DNA from 2 places in the Micromonospora sp. CA-248212 genome. Region 2 is predicted to be linked to the other one. Evidence: riboswitches for the same ligand, from Rfam matches in the RefSeq annotation. Region 2 holds a riboswitch; the other holds the start of a gene.
What was found. Region 2 has a riboswitch for S-adenosylmethionine ahead of thrC (threonine synthase). Riboswitches for the same ligand answer to the same signal wherever they lie in the genome.

Region 1 (5,379 bases), 2.8 Mb from region 2:
CGGCGGCGGACAGGTCGGCCATCACCCCGAGGACCCCCTTGACCAGCTCCGGGTCGAGCGCCGAGGTGGCCTCGTCGAAGAGCATCACCTCGGGTCGCAGCGCCAGCGCCCGGGCGATCGCCACCCGCTGCTGCTGACCGCCGGAGAGCTGCGCGGGCCGGGCGTCGGCCTTGCCGGCGAGCCCCACCAGCTCCAACTGCGCGCGGGCGACCTGGACCGCCTCGTCCTGGCCGAGCTTGCGCAGTCGGCGCAGCGCCAGCGTGACGTTGCGCAGCACGCTCAGGTGCGGAAAGAGGTTGAACTGCTGGAACACCATGCCGACCCGCTGGCGTAGCGCGTCCGGGTCGTCCCGCAGCACGCTGCGTCCGTCCAGCAGCACGTCGCCGCGGTCGGGTTCGATGAGGCGGTTGAGCGTACGCAGCAGGGTGGACTTGCCCGAACCGGACGGTCCGATCACGCAGGCCGTCGCGCCGCGGGGCACGGTCAGGTCGACGCCGCGCAGCACGCGGTTCGGCCCGAAGGCCAGGTGGACGTCGCGCGCCTGCACGCTCACCGAGGTCGTGGTCATCGCCGGTCTCCCTGCGTCGTGGCGGGCAGCGCCGTGTCGTCGTCCTCGTCGTCCGGCGCGGTGGCCGGGCGGCCGTGGCGCAGCCGCCGGTCGATCCAGTTGACGAGGTGGGTCAGCGGGACGGTCAACGCCAGGTAGAACAGGCCCGCCAGCAGCAGCGCGGATTCGTTCCCGGTGGTGGCCGCGTAGTCCTGCCCGATCCGGAACAGCTCGCGCTGGCTGGCCACCAGGCCGAGGAAGTACACCAGACTGGAGTCCTTGATCAGCGCGATGAGCTGGTTGACCCAGGCGGGCAGCACCCGCCGGATGCCCTGCGGGATGATCACCAGCCGCATCGCGTCGGCCCAGGAGAAGCCGAGCGCCCGGGCGCCCTCCAGTTGGGCGGCCTCCACCGACTGGATGCCGGAGCGGAAGATCTCCCCGATGTACGCGGCGGCGATCAGCGACAGCGCGAGGATGCCCAGCGGGTACGGTTCCGGTCCCCAGACCCGCATGCCCAGCGGCGCCAACCCGACGCCGATCAGCAGGATCGTCGCCGCGGCCGGCAGCCCTCGGAACACGTCCGTGTAGACGCGCGCCGGCCAGCGTAGCCACCGACTGCGGGAGATGCCGGCCACGGCCAGCAGCAGACCCAGCACCGTGCCGAGCAGGGCGGCGGAGACCGCCAGGATCAGCGTGTTGGGCAGCCCGACGGTCAGCATCTCGGGCAACGCCTCGCGCATCGCGTCGACGTCGAAGAACGTTTCCCAGAGGGTGCTCAACGGATCCATCGTTCGCCTCTCCTGCCGCCCTGCTCGCTCGTCACCGCCGGCCGCTCAGGAGGCGGCCGACGCGGACGCCGACGGTTGCGCCGACCCGGACGCGGACGGGGCTGTCGCCTTGCCGCTGCCCGGCTTGAAGTCCGCCGGGATCGGCCGGCCCGGGTAGTACTGCGCCTGCAACCGGCTCCAGGTGCCGTCGGCGATGACCTCGTCGAGGGCCTTGTTCAGCGCCTCGCGCAGCTTGTCGCTGCCCTTGGCGACGGCGTACGCGGTCGGCGCCGGGCTGAGCTGCTTGGCCGCCACGGTGATCTTGCCGTTGCTGTCGGCGGCGGACTTCTCGCCGATCTCGGCCGGTGCGATCCAGGCGTCGGCCGTGCCCGCCTTGAGCTGGTTGATCGCGCCGTTGTAGTCCGGCACGCGGACCGGGTCGAGCTGCTTGCCGGTGGCGTAGTCGTCCTGGACGGTGCCCTGCACCACCACGACACGCTCGCCGGTGAGCTGGTCGAATCCCTTGATCGGCGAGCCGGCCGGCACGTCCAGCCCGAAGTAGCCGAAGTCGTACCCGTTGCCGAAGTCGACGGTCTTCTTGCGCGCCTCCGTGATGGTGATCGAGGAGCTTCCGACGTCGAACTTGTGGTTGTTGACCTGGGAGAGCAGCGCGGAGAAGTCGGTGCCGACGAACTCCACCTTCAGGCCGAGCTTGCCGGCCACGGCGGTCAGCAGGTCGTTGTCGAAGCCGGTGAACTTGCCGTCCTTGAGGTACACGTTGGGCGGGGCGTCGGTCAGCGTGCCGGCCCGCAGCACACCCGGCTGCGCCAGACCGTACGGGTTCCCGCCGCCACCCGCCGAAGAGTCACCCCCGTCAGAGCAGGCACCCAGCAAACCAACGGTCAACAAAGAAACCCCAACAGCAACAAAACGAGAAGAAATACGCATAACTAACTCCAAAGGGATGCGTCGATCCCGTCGACCATGAAGTTATTGCCGCGACACGCCGGTCAGGCGGGCAACAACTTCATGATCGACGCGAAGAAGGGTGAGGCGGGGTGGGGAGGGGTTAGCGCTTTAGGCGGCGGTACACGCCGCGCTGCGCATTCGCATCAGGTCCACGTGGCGGCGCCGGGTCAGGGCCGGCGTACGGCGGCTGGCCGGTGGCGTGGGGCTGAGGATGTGCATGCGGTCTCCCGGGTCTTGGTGCTGACCTGGGTGCCAGGCCACGCTTGCACCGACGTCCCGCCGGTGCCTGGTCTTCACCCGGGGCACCCCACCGCGGAGGAGGGTTGCCGGCCAGCGAGCCGGGGCTTCGCGCTGGCACTCATGACCTGCGCCGAGGCTAGCAGCAGCCACCGGTCGGTCGTCCAGCCGATATGACCACCCTCACCGGCCGCGACCCGCGCTCGGCGAGCCGGTCAGCCGGCGTGCACGTGGGGCCGGCGCGTCCGGTCCGGCTCCTGGCGGCGCAGGATCTCCCGGGTGACCGAGACGATCTCGCCCTGCCCGAACGCCAGGTAACGCAGCACGTTGCGGGCCGGGCCGCCCTCGGTCCACTCGAAGTAGATGTGGGGGCGGCGCGTGCTGCGGTCGCGGATCTCCAACAGCAGCGCGGCCAGCGCGTTGGGCACCGAGGAGCTGGCCAGGCTGAGCACCGGGAAACGGTCGTGCGCCACGCTGCCGCGTACCAGCAACCCCGTCTCGAAGTCCGACGGATCGGTGACCCGGACCTCGACGAAGATCACGTCGCTGTCGTCGGGGAAGTCGTTGTCCGCCATGGTCTGGGCCAGCTTGTCGCGGTACTCCGCGAGGTCGCGGCGCTCCGGCTCGTGCGCGACCAGGCGGATGCGACGTCCGGAGCGCTCGTCGATCATCGCGCTCGCCAGCTCGTCGAGCTGGACGCGGTCGACCCGCAGCTCGAACGCCCGCGACACCCGCGACAGCGCCGACACCAGGATCATCGCGCCGATGAAGCAGGCGGCGATCTTCACGCCGTCGGGCCGCTCTGCCACGTTCGCCACGGTGGTGTAGACGAACGCCACCGTGATGACCCCGAACGCGACCGCGCGACCGCGCTGACGCCGCCGCCGCGCCGCGAGCGTCACGGCCGTCGCCGCCGAGGTGATCAACACCAGAACCCCGGTGGCGTACGCGCCGCCCTGCGCGTCGACGCTGGCGGAGAAAATGATCGTGATGAGGAACGCCACGCCGGTGAACACCAGGACCAGCGGCCGGACCGCGCGAGCCCACGTCGGCGCCATGCCGTAGCGGGGCAGATACCGGGGTACGAGGTTCAGCAGCCCGGCCATCGCGGACGCCCCCGCGAACCAGAGGATCGCGATGGTGGAGAGGTCGTAGACGGTGCCGAACACCCCGCCGAGATGCTGGTGGGCCAGGTAGGCCAGTGCCCGGCCGTTGGCGGCCCCGCCCGGCCGGAAGGCCTCGGGCGGGATCAGCACGGTGGTGGTCACGCTGCTGGTGATCAGGAAGACGCTCATCGTCGCGGCGGCCGTGGTGAGCAGCCGCCGCGCGCCCCGGATGCGGCCCAACGGCCGGTCCTCCGAGTCTTGGCGGTCCCCTCGGATGTGCGGCATCACCGCCACCCCGGTCTCGAAACCGGACAGACCCAGCGCCAGCTTCGGGAACACGAGCAGGGACAGCCCGACCACCAGCAGGGGATCCCCGTGTCCGGTGGTCAGGGCGTTCGTCCAGTCCCCGACCGCGCTCGGGTGGCTCACCACCCGCCACAGCGCGTCGGCGATCACCACCGCATTCAGCGTCAGGTAGACCGCGACCAGGACGACGGCGATCCCGATGGCCTCGCCGAACCCCTTGAGGAACACCGCGCCGAGCAGCGCCACCAGCAGCAGCGTGATGACCACCTCGTGACCCTTGAGGCCGCTGGGCAGGAACGGGTTCTCGTCGAGGTGGGCGGTCGCGTCGGCCGCGGACAGGGTGATGGTGATGATGAAGTCGGTGGCCGCGAAGCCCAGCAGCACCAGCACGAACAGCTTGCCCGGCCAGTAGCTGAGCAGGCGTACGAGCATCGCGATCGAACCCTCGCCGTGCGGGCTCTCCACCGCCACCCGCCGGTAGACGGGCAGCGCGCCCAGCAGCGTCACCAGCACCAGCACCAGGGTCGCCACCGGCGAGAGCGCCCCCGCCGCCAGCGCCGCGATCCCCGGCTGGTAGCCCAGCGTCGAGAAGTAGTCGACGCCGGTCAGGCACATCACCTTCCACCACGGGTGGTGGCGCTGCTCGGGTGGGCGACCGCCGGGGCCCTGCGGCACCGGCTGCTGCGACTCGTCGGCGAGCAGCCAGCGCCGTACCCGGTCGGTCCGCCGGCCGGCACGCCTGTTCACCTCCACCGGCGTCACCCCCGTCCCGCCCATGGTCACCGCGAGTATCCGCCGTGTGGTCGCCATCCGTCCGGCGGTGTGCGGAAACCGTCCGTCGCGTGCACCGGCCCGGGGCCCCGGGTTTCGGGTCGTAAGCACCGGGGAAGCAGCGCCCCCGTCCCGAACCCCGGGCCGGGCAGCGCCGGGAGGGGAGCGGGCTCGTGGTTGGTGGCCGCCGCTTCCGCCGGGGCGACGGCTTCGGCCGTCAGCTCGACGAGCACGAGGCCCGGGTCGGGGCCGTCCCGCCCGCACAGCCGGGGAGCCCGTCCACCGGCCGTCTGGTGGACAGCGCGGTCTACATCCGCGGACACCGGTTCGCCTCACCGGCCGGTCTCGCCGAGACGTACGCCTGCCTGCAGACGCAGGACCACGCGATGGCCTGGATCGGGTTGTACCGCCCCGACATCGACCAGATCTCCTCGTTGGCGCGCGAGTTCCGTCTGCACGACCTGGCGGTTGAGGACGCGATCAACGCGCACCAGCGGCCCAAGCTGGAACGGTACGGGCACACCCTCTTCGTGGTGCTGCGCGCCGCCCGCTACGACGACCTGCGGGAGGAGGTGGAGTTCTCCGAGCTGCACCTGTTCATCGGGCCCGGTTTCGTGGTCACGGTCCGGCACGGAGAGGCGCCCGACCTGGCCGCGGTACGACGTCGCATGGA
Region 2 (5,379 bases):
ATGCCGCCGGCCGGGATGAGGATGTTCTGCGACGTGGTGCACATCTGCCCGCTGTAGAGGGTCAGCGTGAAACCGAGGTTGCGGCACATGCCGGCGAAGTCGTCGGTGGAGTCGATGACGACCGTGTTCAGGCCGGCCTTCTCGGTGTAGACCGACGCCTGCCGGGCGTGCGTCTCCAGCCAGTCGCCGTACTCGGTGGAACCGGTGAAGTCGACGATCTTGACGGCCTGGTGCAGGGCCAGGTCGCTGGCGAGCTTCTCACCGGGGGCCTCGGCCGCCAGCAGGACCAGGTTCGGGTCGAAGCCGGCCTCGGCCAGCACCTCCCGGGCGTACTTCACGGTGATCGCCAGCGGCAGCACCGCGCGCGGGTGCGGCTTCACGATCACCGGGTTACCGGTGACCAGCGACGCGAACAGCCCGGGGTACGAGTTCCAGGTCGGGAAGGTGTTGCACCCGATCACCAGCGCCACGCCACGCGGGACCACGTGGAACGTCTTGATCATCCGCAGCGGGTCGCCCTTGCCGGCGGCCTTCTCCCAGCCGGCCGTGCCCGGGTGCCGGGTCATCTCGGCGTACGCGTACGCCAGCGCCTCCAGCGCCCGGTCCAGCGCGTGCGCGCCACCGGCCTGGAAGGCCATCACGAACGCCTGCCCGCTGGTGAACTGCACCGCGTTGGCCAGCTCGAAGATGTGCTTGTGCAGCCGGTCGAGGATCTCCAGGCAGACGCCCACCCGGGCCTGCGGGCCGGCGTCGCGCCAGGCCGGCAGCGCGGCGGACGCGGCGGCGACCAACTCGTCGGTGCCGGCGTGCGGGTACCGCACCGCCAGGTCGACGCCGAACGGGCTCGTCTCGGTGGCGATCCGCTCGCCAGCGGCGGGCTGGTCGAGGGGAAAGTCAGCACCGAGGTACGCCTCGAAGGCGGCCTTGCCGTCGGCGGCGGCGGTCTCGCCGTACACCCGGGGGCTGGGGGACTCGGGATAGGCGGACCAGTAGCCCCGCTCCGTGATCGCGGTCAGCGCACGGTTGAGGGTGTCGGCGTGCCTGTCGTACAGGGGATGCGGGGTCTCCGTCATGCCGCCATCATGCCTGAGCAAGGTCCGCGAGCAGTAGCGGCGGATACCCGTCAGAGAGTGAGCTGCCAGTTGTCCCAGGCGTCCACCGGGTGGAACCCGAGCTGCTCGTTGATCGCCACCATGTAGCTGTTGCTCGCCGCGTTCCAGGTGTCGATGACGCGTACGGCGGGCTCGTGGGTGAGCAGGTGGTGCAGGTTCTCGGCCTTGGCGATGAGGCCCAGCCGGTGACCACGGTGGGCCGGGTCGACGAGGGTGATCTGCTGGTACGCGTGCCAGTCGACGGAGGCGCCCACGTCGAGCAGGGTCCAGGCGACCAGCCGGCCGGACGCCTCGTGTCGCATCGCGAGGTGGTAGCGCCGCCGACCCCGGGCGTCCAGGGCGCGTTCGTTGCCCCGGATGCGCTCGGCGTCGACCTGCTCGGGTTCCCACTGCACGTCGCCCATGGGCGCGTCCGTCATGAGCCGGCCGTCCAGGTAGGCGATGTCCGCCAGGTACTCCGGCGGGGTGGTGCCCTGCCAGGAGACGGACCGGTAGCCCTCGGCGCGGGGCTGGGCCTCGGCCAGGGCCGCTCGCAGCGCGACCCGGTCGATGTCGGCGATGGCCAGCCGGCGGCGCACCTCGGCCAGCGCGGAGTGCGCGCCCATCGCGGTGGCGAACGCCGCGCCCGCCGCCGGTCGGGCCGGACCGCCGGGCAGCGCGGCGACAGCCATCACGACTACCCGTTTGCGGTCGTGCTCGCGGAGCAGGCGTACCCCGTACTCGTGCAGGGCCCGGCCGACGCCCCGGCGACGCAGGTCCGGACGGACCGTCAGCTCGGCGGTGGCGTTGTCGGTGTTGTCGAGCTGCGGCAGGTCGAGCTGAAGGTAACCGGCGGGCACCCCGTCCAGCCGGGCCAGCGCCCAGAGGGAGCGGGTGCCGGGCATCGGGGTGTGAAATTGGGCGTCGAAGCGTTGCCGGCAGGACGGCGGGAAGTCGGGCAGGTCGGCCTCGGTGGCCGCCGCTCCGATCCGGTACGCCTCGTCGACCGCGGTCCGGTCGGTGCCGTCGAACGGCGCGATCGTGATGCTCATGTGGGCGAGCCTGGCAGGTGCAAAAGCGACAGGGCCAGCGAATTTTCGCTGGCCCTGTCGGACGTGGTCGGGAGGGACACTCGCACAACGCCTCCGGCGTTGGGTCGCAAGAACTTCAAAAGTCTTCGGCGAAATGCCCTCCCGCACGGAGCATCTTGCGCCGTCCGGTTCCTGCCGTCAAGTCCTGCGCGGCGGGTTTTCCACACTCACAGCGAAAATCCAGTCACCCGGTGGATTCAGCCGAGCAGGCCGGCGTCGCGGGCGGCACGCAGGGACGGCTTGATCTGGTGGGTCGGGCCGACCTGGGCGGCCACCGCGTCGATCGTCTTCAGTCCTTCGCCGGTGTTGAAGATGACCGTCTCCGCCGTGGGGTCGAGCCGGCCGGACTCGACCAGCTTGCGCAGCACCGCCGCGGTGACGCCGCCCGCCGTCTCGGCGAACACCCCGGTGGTACGGGCCAGGTCGCGGATGCCGGCGCGGATCTCGTCGTCGTCGGCGTACTCCATCCACCCGCCGGTGCGGCGCACCGCCTCCAGGGCGTAGAGGCCGGCGGCCGGGTCGCCGATGTTGAGCGACTTGGCGATGCCGGTGGGCTTGACCGGGATGATCGTGTCGGTGTCGGCGTGCAGGGCCGTCGCGATCGGGTTGCAGCCGGCCGACTGCGCCCCGAACACCTTCCAGCCGCCCGCCGGGGCCTCGACCAGGCCGATCTCGACCAGCTCGGAGAAGGCCTTGTCAATCTTGGTGAGCAGCTCGCCGCTGGCCATCGGGATGACCACCTGGGCGGGGATCCGCCAGCCGAGCTGCTCGGCCACCTCGTACCCGAGGGTCTTGGAGCCTTCCGCGTAGTACGGCCGGACGTTCACGTTGACGAACGCCGTGTCCTCGAACTCGTCGGTCTCCACCAGCTCGCCGCAGAGCCGGTTGACGTCGTCGTACGAGCCGTCGATGGCGACCAGTTCGCCGCCGTACACAGCGGTGGTGATGACCTTGCCCTGCTCCAGGTCGCTGGGGATGAAGACGATCGAGGGCACGCCGGCGCGGGCGGCGTGCGCGGCCACCGAGTTGGCCAGGTTGCCGGTGGAGGCGCAGGCGAACCGGGTGAACCCGAGCGCCTTCGCGGCGGTCAGCGCCACCGAGACGACCCGGTCCTTGAACGAGTGGGTCGGGTTGGCGCTGTCGTCCTTGACCCAGAGCGGCGCGGTGATGCCCAGCTCGGCGGCGAGGTGCGGGGCCGCCACCAGCGGGGTCAGCCCCGGGTCGAGGGTGACCCGGGTGGCCGGGTCCTGCCCGGCGGGCAGCAGCGCGGCGTACCGCCAGATGTTGTCCGGGCCGGCCTCGATCTGCTCGCGGGTGACCGTGGCGAGGGCCGCGGTGTCGTAGTCGACTTCCAGCGGACCGAAACACTCGTAACAGGCGTGCTGGGCGGCGAGCGGGTAGCGGGCCGAACAGGCGCGGCAGACGAGGGCGCGGGCGGGGCTGGCGGAGGTGTCGATGCCGGAGGCGGCGAGCGTCGACGTCATGTCGAGAGTCCTCTCATCTTTCCCCGCATCGCACGGTGCGGCGGGGACGGAATTGGCACCTGCCCCGCGGGTCGCTCAGCGGTGAGCGCGCGGGGTGGTTGCCGGGGCGTCGTCGGGCCGTATCCCTCAGCCCCTCTGGATGAGGTATGTAGTTGTGCCGTCAAGTCTAGGCAACGTTGCCCGGCGCCTCCACCGGGCATCCCAGCCAGTGGGTCAGCGGGCCGCCACCGCCACCGGGTCGACTACCGCGACGGGATCGGTGACCGCCGTCGACCGGGGCGACGACGAGGGCCGGGTGCGGGTGCGCGCCGCGAGGTTCGCGGCGACCAGGGCGGCGATGGTGATCGCCGCGCCGACCAGTTCGACCCCCTCCGGCCGGTAGCCACGGGCGATCTGCACGACGAACGTGGTCACCGGGACGAGGTTCATGAACAGGGCGGCGTTGGCCGCGCCCAGCCGCTGCACGCCGGTGTTCCAGGCCAGCACCGCGACGACGGCGGCGACGAGCACCGCGTACGCCAGTTGGGGGGTGACCGCCACCAGGTCGGCGGCGGCCGGCGCGTGCTGCCACCCGACGGCGTCGGCGCCGATGCTCGCGACCACCATGGCGGCCGTGCCGGCGAGCGCGGTCAGCGTGGTGAAGCGCAGCGGTGACCACGCGCCGAACCGGGTCGCGCCGTGGGTGTAGATGGCCCAGCCGAGCACCGCGCCGATCATCATGAGGCCGCCGAGACCGAACTGGCCGAGCCCGGCCAGGCTTCCGCGGGTGATCACCAGGCCGACGCCGAGGAGCGCCACCAGGGAGAGGGTCAGCAGGGCAGGCTTCGGCCGTACGCCGTCCCGGGCCCACCGGACCAGTTGGGTGATGATCGGGGTGGTCGCCACGAACAGGGAGATCTGCTGCGGGGCCGCGTGTTCGAGGGCCAGGTTGGTGAGCAGGTTGAAGCCGGCGAAGCCGACGACACCCAGCACCACCACCTCGACTCCCCGACCGCCGAGGCGCAGCGCGGCAGACCCCTCGCGGAACAGCAGGATGCCGACCAGGATGACGGCGGCGAACAGATAGCGGGCGGTGGTCAGGTTGAGCGGGTCGACCCTCGCCAGCGCGGTGGCCAGGATCGGGAACATCGCACCCCAGGCGAGCGCGGCGAGCAGCGGGTAGGCGGCGGCGCGGGATCGCATCGTCAGCTCCAATGTTCGAGTATCTTCGAACCAACAACACCGACCTTAGGGTGTTGTTCGATCGTTGTCGAACAAGGGTTAGGCTGGTCACATGGAGCTGCACGAACCCGACCTGACCGCCGTACCGGTCACCGCCGTACTGGCCGCGCTCGCCGATGACGTGCGGTTGCAGATCGTCCGGGCGCTCGCCGAGGGCGGCGAGGCGGCCTGCGGCAGCTTCGACTTCGGCGTCTCGAAGGCGACCCGGAGCCACCATCTGAAGGTGCTGCGCGAGGCCGGCCTGACGCGTACCCGGGCCGCCGGCACGAGCCGCCTGGTCCGGCTGCGCCGCGACGAGGTGGACAAGCTCTACCCCGGCCTCCTGGACGCGGTCCTCACTCCCCGCCCTGCGGCCTGACCCGTCCACGCCCTTGACTGACCTGTCCACGCCCTTTGGCTGACCCGTCCGCGCACGCGTCGCCGGAGCCGACACGCCGAGGCTCCGGCGACGCGCGTTACGGGTCGGTCAGGCGTTGACCGGGCTGGGCTCGG

Region 1: it holds a riboswitch for S-adenosylmethionine, as region 2 does, so the genes downstream of both, ACQP03_RS11375 (ABC transporter substrate-binding protein) here and thrC (threonine synthase) in region 2, are expected to answer to the same signal.

What each region holds. Positions count from the first base shown of each region.
Region 1 is NZ_CP192023.1:2,324,049-2,329,427, forward strand. Features, by position in the region: gene ACQP03_RS11365 (amino acid ABC transporter ATP-binding protein) at 1-568, opposite strand, end outside; gene ACQP03_RS11370 (amino acid ABC transporter permease) at 565-1,338, opposite strand; gene ACQP03_RS11375 (ABC transporter substrate-binding protein) at 1,384-2,223, opposite strand; SAM riboswitch class IV at 2,541-2,652, opposite strand; gene ACQP03_RS11380 (amino acid transporter) at 2,739-4,745, opposite strand; gene corA (magnesium/cobalt transporter CorA) at 4,880-5,379, shown strand, end outside.
Region 2 is NZ_CP192023.1:6,756,533-6,761,911, forward strand. Features, by position in the region: gene paaN (phenylacetic acid degradation protein PaaN) at 1-1,073, opposite strand, end outside; gene ACQP03_RS31800 (GNAT family N-acetyltransferase) at 1,124-2,143, opposite strand; gene thrC (threonine synthase) at 2,380-3,666, opposite strand; SAM riboswitch class I at 3,677-3,812, opposite strand; gene ACQP03_RS31810 (DMT family transporter) at 3,880-4,848, opposite strand; gene ACQP03_RS31815 (ArsR/SmtB family transcription factor) at 4,940-5,245, shown strand; gene ACQP03_RS31820 (DoxX family protein) at 5,354-5,379, opposite strand, start outside.